2 regions of the Thalassospira sp. CA1 genome follow, and region 2 is predicted to be linked to the other one. Evidence: predicted binding sites of a transcription regulator. Region 2 holds the regulator's gene; the other holds the start of a gene.
The links. Region 2 encodes PhoB, which activates phosphate uptake and scavenging genes when phosphate is short. Its sites were predicted from a motif close to TNTCATAAAACTGTCA; they were not measured.

Region 1: the regulator PhoB is predicted to act here: its motif matches at 1,871-1,886, upstream of AC5Q5A_RS03820 (bifunctional 2',3'-cyclic-nucleotide 2'-phosphodiesterase/3'-nucleotidase).

What each region holds. Positions count from the first base shown of each region.
Region 1 covers NZ_JBZCIA010000001.1:837,484-841,910, reverse strand. Annotated here, with positions in the region: gene AC5Q5A_RS03820 (bifunctional 2',3'-cyclic-nucleotide 2'-phosphodiesterase/3'-nucleotidase) at 1-1,806, opposite strand, end outside; gene AC5Q5A_RS03815 (MFS transporter) at 1,960-3,240, opposite strand; gene AC5Q5A_RS03810 (AraC family transcriptional regulator) at 3,396-4,196, shown strand; gene AC5Q5A_RS03805 (hypothetical protein) at 4,208-4,427, opposite strand, start outside.
Region 2 covers NZ_JBZCIA010000001.1:641,681-646,107, forward strand. Annotated here, with positions in the region: gene pstA (phosphate ABC transporter permease PstA) at 1-131, shown strand, start outside; gene pstB (phosphate ABC transporter ATP-binding protein PstB) at 133-936, shown strand; gene phoU (phosphate signaling complex protein PhoU) at 958-1,680, shown strand; gene phoB (phosphate regulon transcriptional regulator PhoB) at 1,698-2,396, shown strand; gene AC5Q5A_RS02920 (cation:proton antiporter domain-containing protein) at 2,478-4,226, opposite strand.

The sequences.
Region 1 (4,427 bases), 200 kb from region 2:
CGCCTTCGGATCAATTTCCTTTTCGGTCAGGATATAGTTGGCAAGTACCGTACGGTTTTCATCGGGTGCCTCGACAATGATGGTCGATCCATCAAGGCCCGGGAAATTGCCACCACCGCCGGCGCGATAGTTGTTGGTCGCAACAACAAACTTCTGATCGGCTGTCACCGGTTTGCCTTCGAAGCTCAGATTGACGATGCGGTGACTATCGGGATTGATCACTTCGCCCGCCTTGTTATAGCGGGCCGGTTTGGTGACATCGATCTCGTAGGTCACGCCATCAATCACATCGTAATTATAGGTCGGGAAATCCGGGTTGATCAGAGCTTGTTCTTCGCTGCTGTTCGGATCAATCTGATTGAACTGGCCTGCTGACATTTCAAGCCATTCACGCACCTGATCGCCATCAAGCAATACTGCGCGCACGGTGTTTGGATAGATGTAAAGATCCGCGACGTTTTTAAGCGCAATCTTGCCTTCGGGAATGTCGGTGAAATAGTCAGGGCCACCACGGCCACCGGCCTTGAACGGCGCCCCGGCCGACAGGATCGGGATGCCATCATATTCCGATCCGTTCAGGATCTTTTCGAGATACCATTTCTGGGCGTTGGTCACGATCTGGATCGAAGGATCATCGGCCACAAGCGCAAAGAAGCTGTTGATCGGTGCCGATGTGGTGCCTACACCTTCGCGCATATAGGCAATGGTGGCTTCGTGCTCTTCCTTGACCGCGGCAATGATTTCCGGATCGGCTTCAACCAGCGGGGTCACGGTCCGGCCTTCGCGCTGATAAATCGGACGTGCGTCCGACAGACTGTCGGTGACACTCCATTCGCCGTCATCGGTGACATTCAAGGTCAGGTCAATCACGCCAAGATGGCTGCCCCAGAAGCCAGGCATCACTGCCGCAACGCCGTTGATTGTGCCTTTGGCAATATCGACACCTTCAAGATCGGAAAAGGTCTCAGACGGGAACACGGTGTGGGCATGGCCAAACAGGATCGCATCGATGCCATCTACTTCGGAAAGGTAATAGGTGGCATTTTCTTCCATGCCATTACGCGCCATGGTCGACAGACCGGAATGCGGAACGGCAATGACGATATCCGCACCCTTTTCACGCATTTCCGGAACATATTTTTTTGCCATTTCGACAATGTCTTTTGCGATCACATTGCCTTCCAGATTGGCCTTGTCCCACTGCATGATCTGGGGTGGGACAAAACCGATCACACCGACCTTGGCCTTGTGCACCTTGCCGTCATTATCGGTAAATTCCCGATCCAGCAGCACATAGGGTTCGAAATACGGCTTGTCGTTTTCGGGGTTGTCATCGCCATCATCGACAAAAACGTTGGCACTGACATAGGGGAAGTTGGCACCGGCCAACGATTTACCCAGGAAATCGAGACCATAGTTAAATTCATGGTTCCCGATATTGGCCGCGTCGTAGCCAAGCAGGTTCATCGCCTTATAGACCGGATGAACATCACCATCCTTAAGACCGCGTTCCTTGGCCATATAATCACCAAGCGGGTTACCCTGGATCAGGTCACCATTATCGATAAAGACAACGTTCTCTGCCTCGCCACGCGCAGTCTTAAGCAGGGTCGCGACCTTTGCCAGACCAACCGTGTCTGACTCGCCATCACGGTAATAGTCGTAATTAACCAGATGCGTATGGATGTCGGTGGTTTCGAGGATGCGCAATGACACCGTGCTGTCGGCCAATGCCGTGCTGCTTACCAGTGCAAGTGCTATCGAAATCCCGGTCATCCGGGCAGCTTTTTTGTGAATGAATACCATCGAGCCGTGTCCCTGCTTATGCGTTAAACCGCGACACTGTAATCCCGTTTAAATGGCGGGGTTTTGAAGATTTTGCGAAAAAGGCAGGGCAAACACAAACAGAAACGCCTGCCACGATCGGCAGGCGTTTCTGGTCTGAGACATATTTGGCGATCAGGCTGGCTGCATCACGGTTGACTTGTATCCGCGAATGACCTCGTTTCCGGGCTCCGGATCGTGTGGGACGTTCAGGGCCAGAACCAACGAGACAAAGGCCATGGCAGCCCCGGCAAGGAACACCGCACCGGGCGATATCAGCCAAAGCAACCCAAACGCCGCCGGAATGAAAACAGCGGCGATATGGTTAATCGTAAAGCTGACCCCGGCGGTTGAGGAGATATCAGCCGGGTCGGCGATCTTCTGGAAATAGGTCTTGATGGCAATCGCCAGCGCAAAGAACAGATGGTCAATCACATAAAGACCACCGGCCAGAATGTGGTTTTCGACAAAGGCGTAGGAGACGAAAACAATGAACAGTCCCACATATTCGAAGACCAACGCACGGCGTTCGCCCCACTTACCGATCATCTTGCCGATCTTGGGGGCGAGGAACATGTTGATCACGTGGTTAAGCAGATACAGCAAGGTGATGGTTGCTGCGTCATAACCGAACTTCTCGACCATCAGGAAGCCGGCAAACACGGTGAAGATCTGACGGCGTGCGCCACTCATGAAAGTCAGCGCATAGTAAAGCCAATAGCGTTTGCGCAAGATCAGCTTCTTGTTCTGCGGATGGGCATCGGCAAATTTCGGAAACGCCCCCCAGACAAAAAGCGCGGCCAGGACCGTCAACGCACCGCCGAACAGGTAGACGTAGCGATACTCGACCGCGAAAACTTCGAGCATCACCCAGACCATGCCAAACATTATCAGTGAAGAGATTGATTTTGCCGACAACTGCCGCCCCATGACCATGGCGGTGCGATCCTTACGCACCCATTGCAATGACAAGGCCTGCTGCATGGTTTCGAAATAATGGAAACCGATCGACATCAGAACCGTCGTGCAATAAAGCCCGATCACGGTCGGAAAATAGCCCGATATGGCAACGCCAATTCCAAGCACCAGCAGTGACAAAACCGCAAAGGTTTGCTCGCGCAGAACCAGCAGCACAAAAATCGCGGTAAAGGCGAGGAAGCCGGGGATTTCACGCAAGGACTGCAAGATGCCGATCTCGCGGCCGGTGAAATCGGCCATTTCGACCGAAAAGTTGTTTAGCAGCGCCATCCAGGTCGAAAAGGACAGCGGCATGGCAGCCGCCATGACGATCAGCAGAACTTCCGGATTGCGCCAACCCTTGTGAACCGGAGCTGTGCTGGCATTATTGGGTGCGTCGGGCGCATCACCAAGTGGGGCCGCGTGATTGCTGGCTTCCGGTATGATTTCCTTGGACATTGTACCTCCGAGGACAGGATCGTTGTGGTGGCGACGCCCCTGTCACAGCTTGTGCGTTTTGGAATGCGACCAAGTTAAACCTGTCCGATCCGTCTGTCTTACGGTAATCTGCCATCATATGTCGCAATCAAGACAGTTTTGAATGTCGCCACACCATGGTTCATATCCTCAACACCTTTGACGGACGTCCAGAACATCACAACAAGATCCCCCGCCCGCGCGAACTGCCGCGCGCGGTATATGTCCGGGTCAGTGATATGCCTGCTGGCTATCACGTTGCGGCACACAGCCATGACTGGAACCAGCTTTTATATGCGATTGAGGGTACGATGACCGTGGTGACAGAGGCCGGGATGTGGATCGTGCCGCCACAGCGCGCCGTGTGGGTCCCGCCCCACACGCAGCATGCGGTAACCTGCACCGGGTTTACCCGGGCCCGCCACCTTTATATCGGTCGGGACGTTGCCGCCAACCTGCCCGATCGCTGCATGGTTCTGGAAGTCAGCCCGCTTTTGCGTGAACTGATCCGGGCCGCAACAGAAATTCCGGTCGAATATGATGAAGATGGAGAAGAAGGCCGCCTGATCCGCGTATTGCTTGATCAGATCAAGGCGCCAGATCAGGACAAGCTTTACCTGCCTGCGCCCAAGGACACCCGACTGGCACGCATTTGCGATCATCTGCAAGGCGACCCGGCTGATAACCGTACGCTTGAGGACTGGGCAAAGGTGTGCGGCGCCTCAAGCCGGACGCTTGCCCGGCTTTTTCAGCGCGAAACCGGCATGCCATTCCGCGAATGGCGGCAAAAGCTTCGTCTGCTCCATGCGCTTGAAAAGCTCGCCAATGACCGTCCGGTGACCGAGATCGCACTTGATCTTGGCTATGAGACCCCATCGGCCTTTATCGCAATGTTTCGCAAGGTCACAGGCCGCACACCGGGCAGCTATTTTCGCTAGGCCCGGGATGCTCAGTGGTCGTAACGGGTTACACGTGGTTTTGGCGGAATGATCTCGTGCTCGGGCTCAAGATATGTTCCGTACCGCTTCGTCACTTTCACATGGTCCGGGCAGGGCTTCTGCCCATTGGTGCACATGTTGTGAAGCTGAACCATGAATTCCGAGGACAAGCCGTTTCGTTCATGCGTCGCGTTTTCCGACGCCCGATTGGTAAACCTGCCATTGCTCAGA
Region 2 (4,427 bases):
TGTGGGCAGACAGCCCGGAACGTGCCTTTGTCGAGAAAACCTCGGCAGCGATTATGGTGTTGCTGGCCTTCCTTGTCCTGATGAATGGACTGGCTGTGTATCTGCGCAAAAAATTTGAACGGAAGTGGTAAAATGGCTGCTGTATCCCAGAGCGCAATGACGGCGGAGCCGTCGGTCGAAAAACCGAAAATGACCGCGCGCAAGCTCGATCTTTTCTATAGCGACAATCAGGCCCTCTATGAGGTCAACCTTGATATCCCCGAACAGCAGGTAACCGCACTGATTGGTCCGTCGGGCTGTGGTAAATCCACCTTCCTGCGCTGCCTGAACCGGATGAATGACACCATTGACGGTGTGACGATCAAAGGTGACGTTACCCTGGATGGTCGCGACATCTATGACAAGCGGATCGACGTGGTTCAGTTGCGCGCGCGCATCGGCATGGTGTTCCAGAAACCCAACCCGTTCCCGAAATCGATCTATGACAACGTGGCCTATGGCCCGCGCATTCATGGTCTGGTCAATTCGCGTGATGAGCTTGATGAAATCGTCATGACCTCGCTCGAACGTGCCGGTCTTCTGAAAGAAGTCAAAGATCGCCTGCAATCGCCGGCAACCGGTCTTTCCGGTGGTCAGCAGCAGCGCCTTTGCATTGCACGCGCGGTTGCCGTCAGCCCGGAAGTCATCCTGATGGATGAGCCGTGCTCGGCCCTTGATCCGATTGCGACCGCCAAGGTCGAGGAACTGATAGACGAGTTGCGTTCGAACTACACGATCGTGATCGTGACCCACTCCATGCAGCAGGCCGCCCGTGTGTCGCAGCGCACCGCGTTCTTCCACCTTGGAAGGCTGGTTGAAGTCGGTGAAACCGATCAGATCTTTACCAACCCGAAGGACGAACGCACCAAGGGTTACATTACCGGCCGCTTCGGTTAAGCGAGCCAGGAGTAGGCATAAATGGCTGATGAACATACCCATATCGTAAGTTCGTTCGACGAGGAACTCACCCGTCTGAACAACATCATTTCGCAAATGGGCGGGCTTGCCGAAAGCCAGCTTATTTCCTCGATCAGATCCATCGTCAAACGCGATTCCGAACTGGCCGAGAAAGTCATCCTGTCCGATCAGCGCATTGACGTGCTCGAACAGGAAGTCCAGGACTTTGCCGTCCGTCTTCTGGCCCTGCGTCAGCCGATGGCAGATGACCTGCGTCAGGTGGTGACGGCCCTTAAGCTGTCAAACGATCTTGAACGCATTGGTGATCTTGCCAAGAACATCGCCAAACGCGCGCAGGTGCTTAATCAGATCCCGCCGATCCGCCCGGTTCAGGCGATCCCGAACATGGCCAAACTGGCCCAGGAAATCATCAAGGATGTCCTGGATGCCTATATCGAAAGCGACGCCGAAAAGGCCCACCGGGTCTGGGAACGCGATCAGGAAGTCGACGATATGTACAATTCGCTGTTCCGCGAATTGCTGACCTACATGATGGAAGATCCGCGCAACATTACCGCATCGACCCATCTGTTGTTCATTGCCAAGAACATCGAACGTATCGGTGATCACGCAACCAATATCGCCGAAACGATCTATTACCGGATCAAGGGCGAAGACCTGCCGGGAATTGACCGGCCAAAAAACGACGCAGCGAACTTCGCTGTTGTCGAACCGAATGACTGACACGGGAGCATAGGAAGATGGACCCAACGGTTCTTATCGTCGAGGACGAGGCAGCAATCGTAACCATGTTGCGCTACAACCTCGAACGCGAGGGGATGCAGGTTGTCGAAGCCGGTGACGGTGACGAAGCGTTGAAAATTCTGGCTGAAACCCATGTCGATCTGGTTTTGCTCGACTGGATGTTGCCGGTAATGTCGGGGATCGAGGTCTGCCGTCAGATCCGCCGCAAGCCTGAAAGCCGCGATTTGCCGGTGATCATGGTGACTGCACGTGGCGAAGAGGGTGACCGCATCCGCGGTCTTGATACCGGCGCTGATGACTATGTCACCAAGCCGTTTGCCATTGGCGAGCTTCTGGCCCGTATCCGCGCACTTTTGCGCCGGTCCGGTCCGGCGCAACCACAAGGGCAGTTGATCTATTCCGACATCGAAATGGATCTCGCCGCCCACCGGGTCAGCCGCAATGGAAAATCGATCCATCTTGGCCCGACCGAGTTTCGTCTGCTGCGCTATTTCCTCGAACATCCGGGACGGGTTTTCTCGCGCGAACAGTTGCTTAACGCGGTTTGGGGCCCGAATATCTATGTCGAAACCCGCACCGTCGACGTTCATATCCGTCGCCTGCGCAAGGCGCTCAATGACGTCAAGGGCACCCGCGATATCATCCGCACTGTCCGTGCCGCGGGCTATGCACTGGACTCTGAAACCGCGGCCTAAGCCGGTTTAGAGCCCGATCCAATTAAAAAAACCCCCGTTGCAGGTTGCAGCGGGGGTTTTTGTTTTAAGGGCGTAACGTCTTCAGGTTTCTTTCTTCGCCGGTTTGTCTGCATTCTCCGACCCTGACGGTTTGCGCTGCGGGCGCGGCGCCAGTTCGTTCATCAAAAGCATGTCCGCACGGCGGAATTTGGCGATTTCGGCATCAATATCTTCCTGCGGCACATCGCACGCGGCCAAAACATGATCGGATAACCGCAACCCGGTTTCCAGAACTTCCGGGATGGCGGCATCCGCCCCGTGGCGCGACAGCGGCCCGATATGGGTGATGTCCTGCGCGCGGGCAAAGATCTTCAGATGCGGGTAATGCTGGCGCAAAAGGGCGACCGTCTTCTCGGTCGCATGCGGGTTCCCCATGGCAACAACCGCAATTTTTGCCTCATCGGTGTGTGCCGCCCGGAAAGTTTCCGGTCTGGACCCGTCGGCAAAGTAAACCGGAAGGCCTTCCGCCCGCCCGCGTGAAACCTGCTGTGCATCACTATCAAGCACCAGGAACGGAATATTGCGCGTCTTGAGCAACCGGGCCAGAACCCTGCCAACGCGGCCGCTTCCGATCACCAGAACATGCTGGTGAATGCCCTCGGACTCCTCGGCAATCTTGCCAAGCTGGTCTTCTTCCTTGGGATGAAGCTTTTCCTCGATCTTGTGACCAAGGCTGATCAGGGTCGGGGTCAGCGCCATCGAAATCGCCACCACCGGGATCAGCATGGCTGCCATTTCAAGCGGCACCGCGCCGTTCTGGGCGGCCAGGGCAAACATGACAAAGGCAAATTCACCGCCGGCGGCCAAGCTCATCGCCACCCGGATGGCAAGGCCGGTTTCAAACCGGATCGCGCGCGCCAGAACGAACAAAACCGCCGTCTTGATCACCAGCAACAGCACCAGCCACATGACGATGGTGCCAAATTCGTTATACACAACGTCGGCATCAACCGACATGCCCACCGACATAAAGAACAGCGACAGGAACACGCCGCGGAACGGTGAAATGTCGGCTTCGATCTGATGGCGGAACTCGGTTTCGGCCAGCATCACCCCGGCGATAAACGCCCCCAGCGCCATCGAAAGCCCGGAAACCTCGGTCAATGTGCTGGCGGCTAGCACAACAAACAGCGTGCCGATGGCAAACAGTTCCGGGTTCTTAAGCGACGCGATATAGCGAAACAGGCGCGGCAACACATAGCGCCCGACCAGTAACAACAACGCGACCGACCCAAAACCAAGCAGGATGCTCATCCACGGGCTGGTTTCCGTGCCAGCATCACCTGCCGCCTGCACCATGATCAGGAACGGACCAACCGCCACGTCCTGCAATAACAAAATGGCAAGGGCCGCACGGCCAAACCGGGTATTGAGCTGCTTGTCATCGGAAAGCTGTTTGAGGATGATCGCGGTCGATGAAAGCGCAAGCGCCCCTGCAATCACCAACGCCGTCGGCAGCGGGAATTCCATGACAACCAGAAGCCCCAGAAGGGCTGCCATCGACACCAGAATTTGCAAAACACCCAGACCGGCAAACCGCCCGCCAATCACGCGCAAACGATCACGCGAAAGCTCCAGCCCGATCATGAACAGCAGGAAAACCACGCCCAGTTCGGCAACCGTGGAAATGTCTTCGCGTTCGGAAATCAGGCCAAAGCCGAATGGCCCGATAAAGAACCCGCCAATCAGAAAGCCGATGATCGAATTCGCACGCAGCTTGTGCGCAATCGGCACCGCAATGATCGCGGCAGTCAGAATAAGAAACAGCTCAAACAGGACGCTGTGATGCATGGCGAAATTCGTTCCGGAAGGCGGTCAAATAATCAATGGGTATCAGGACCTAAATGCCTGAAAATAACGAGATTACAACGATAACGAAAATAACCCTGCCAGTCGTGGGTAAATTTGCGGCATTGGCGAAATTCACCGCCCAATCGCACTATAAAGTGCTGTGTCGATTGTCACCGCCTGATGACTTGCCATTCGCGCTGC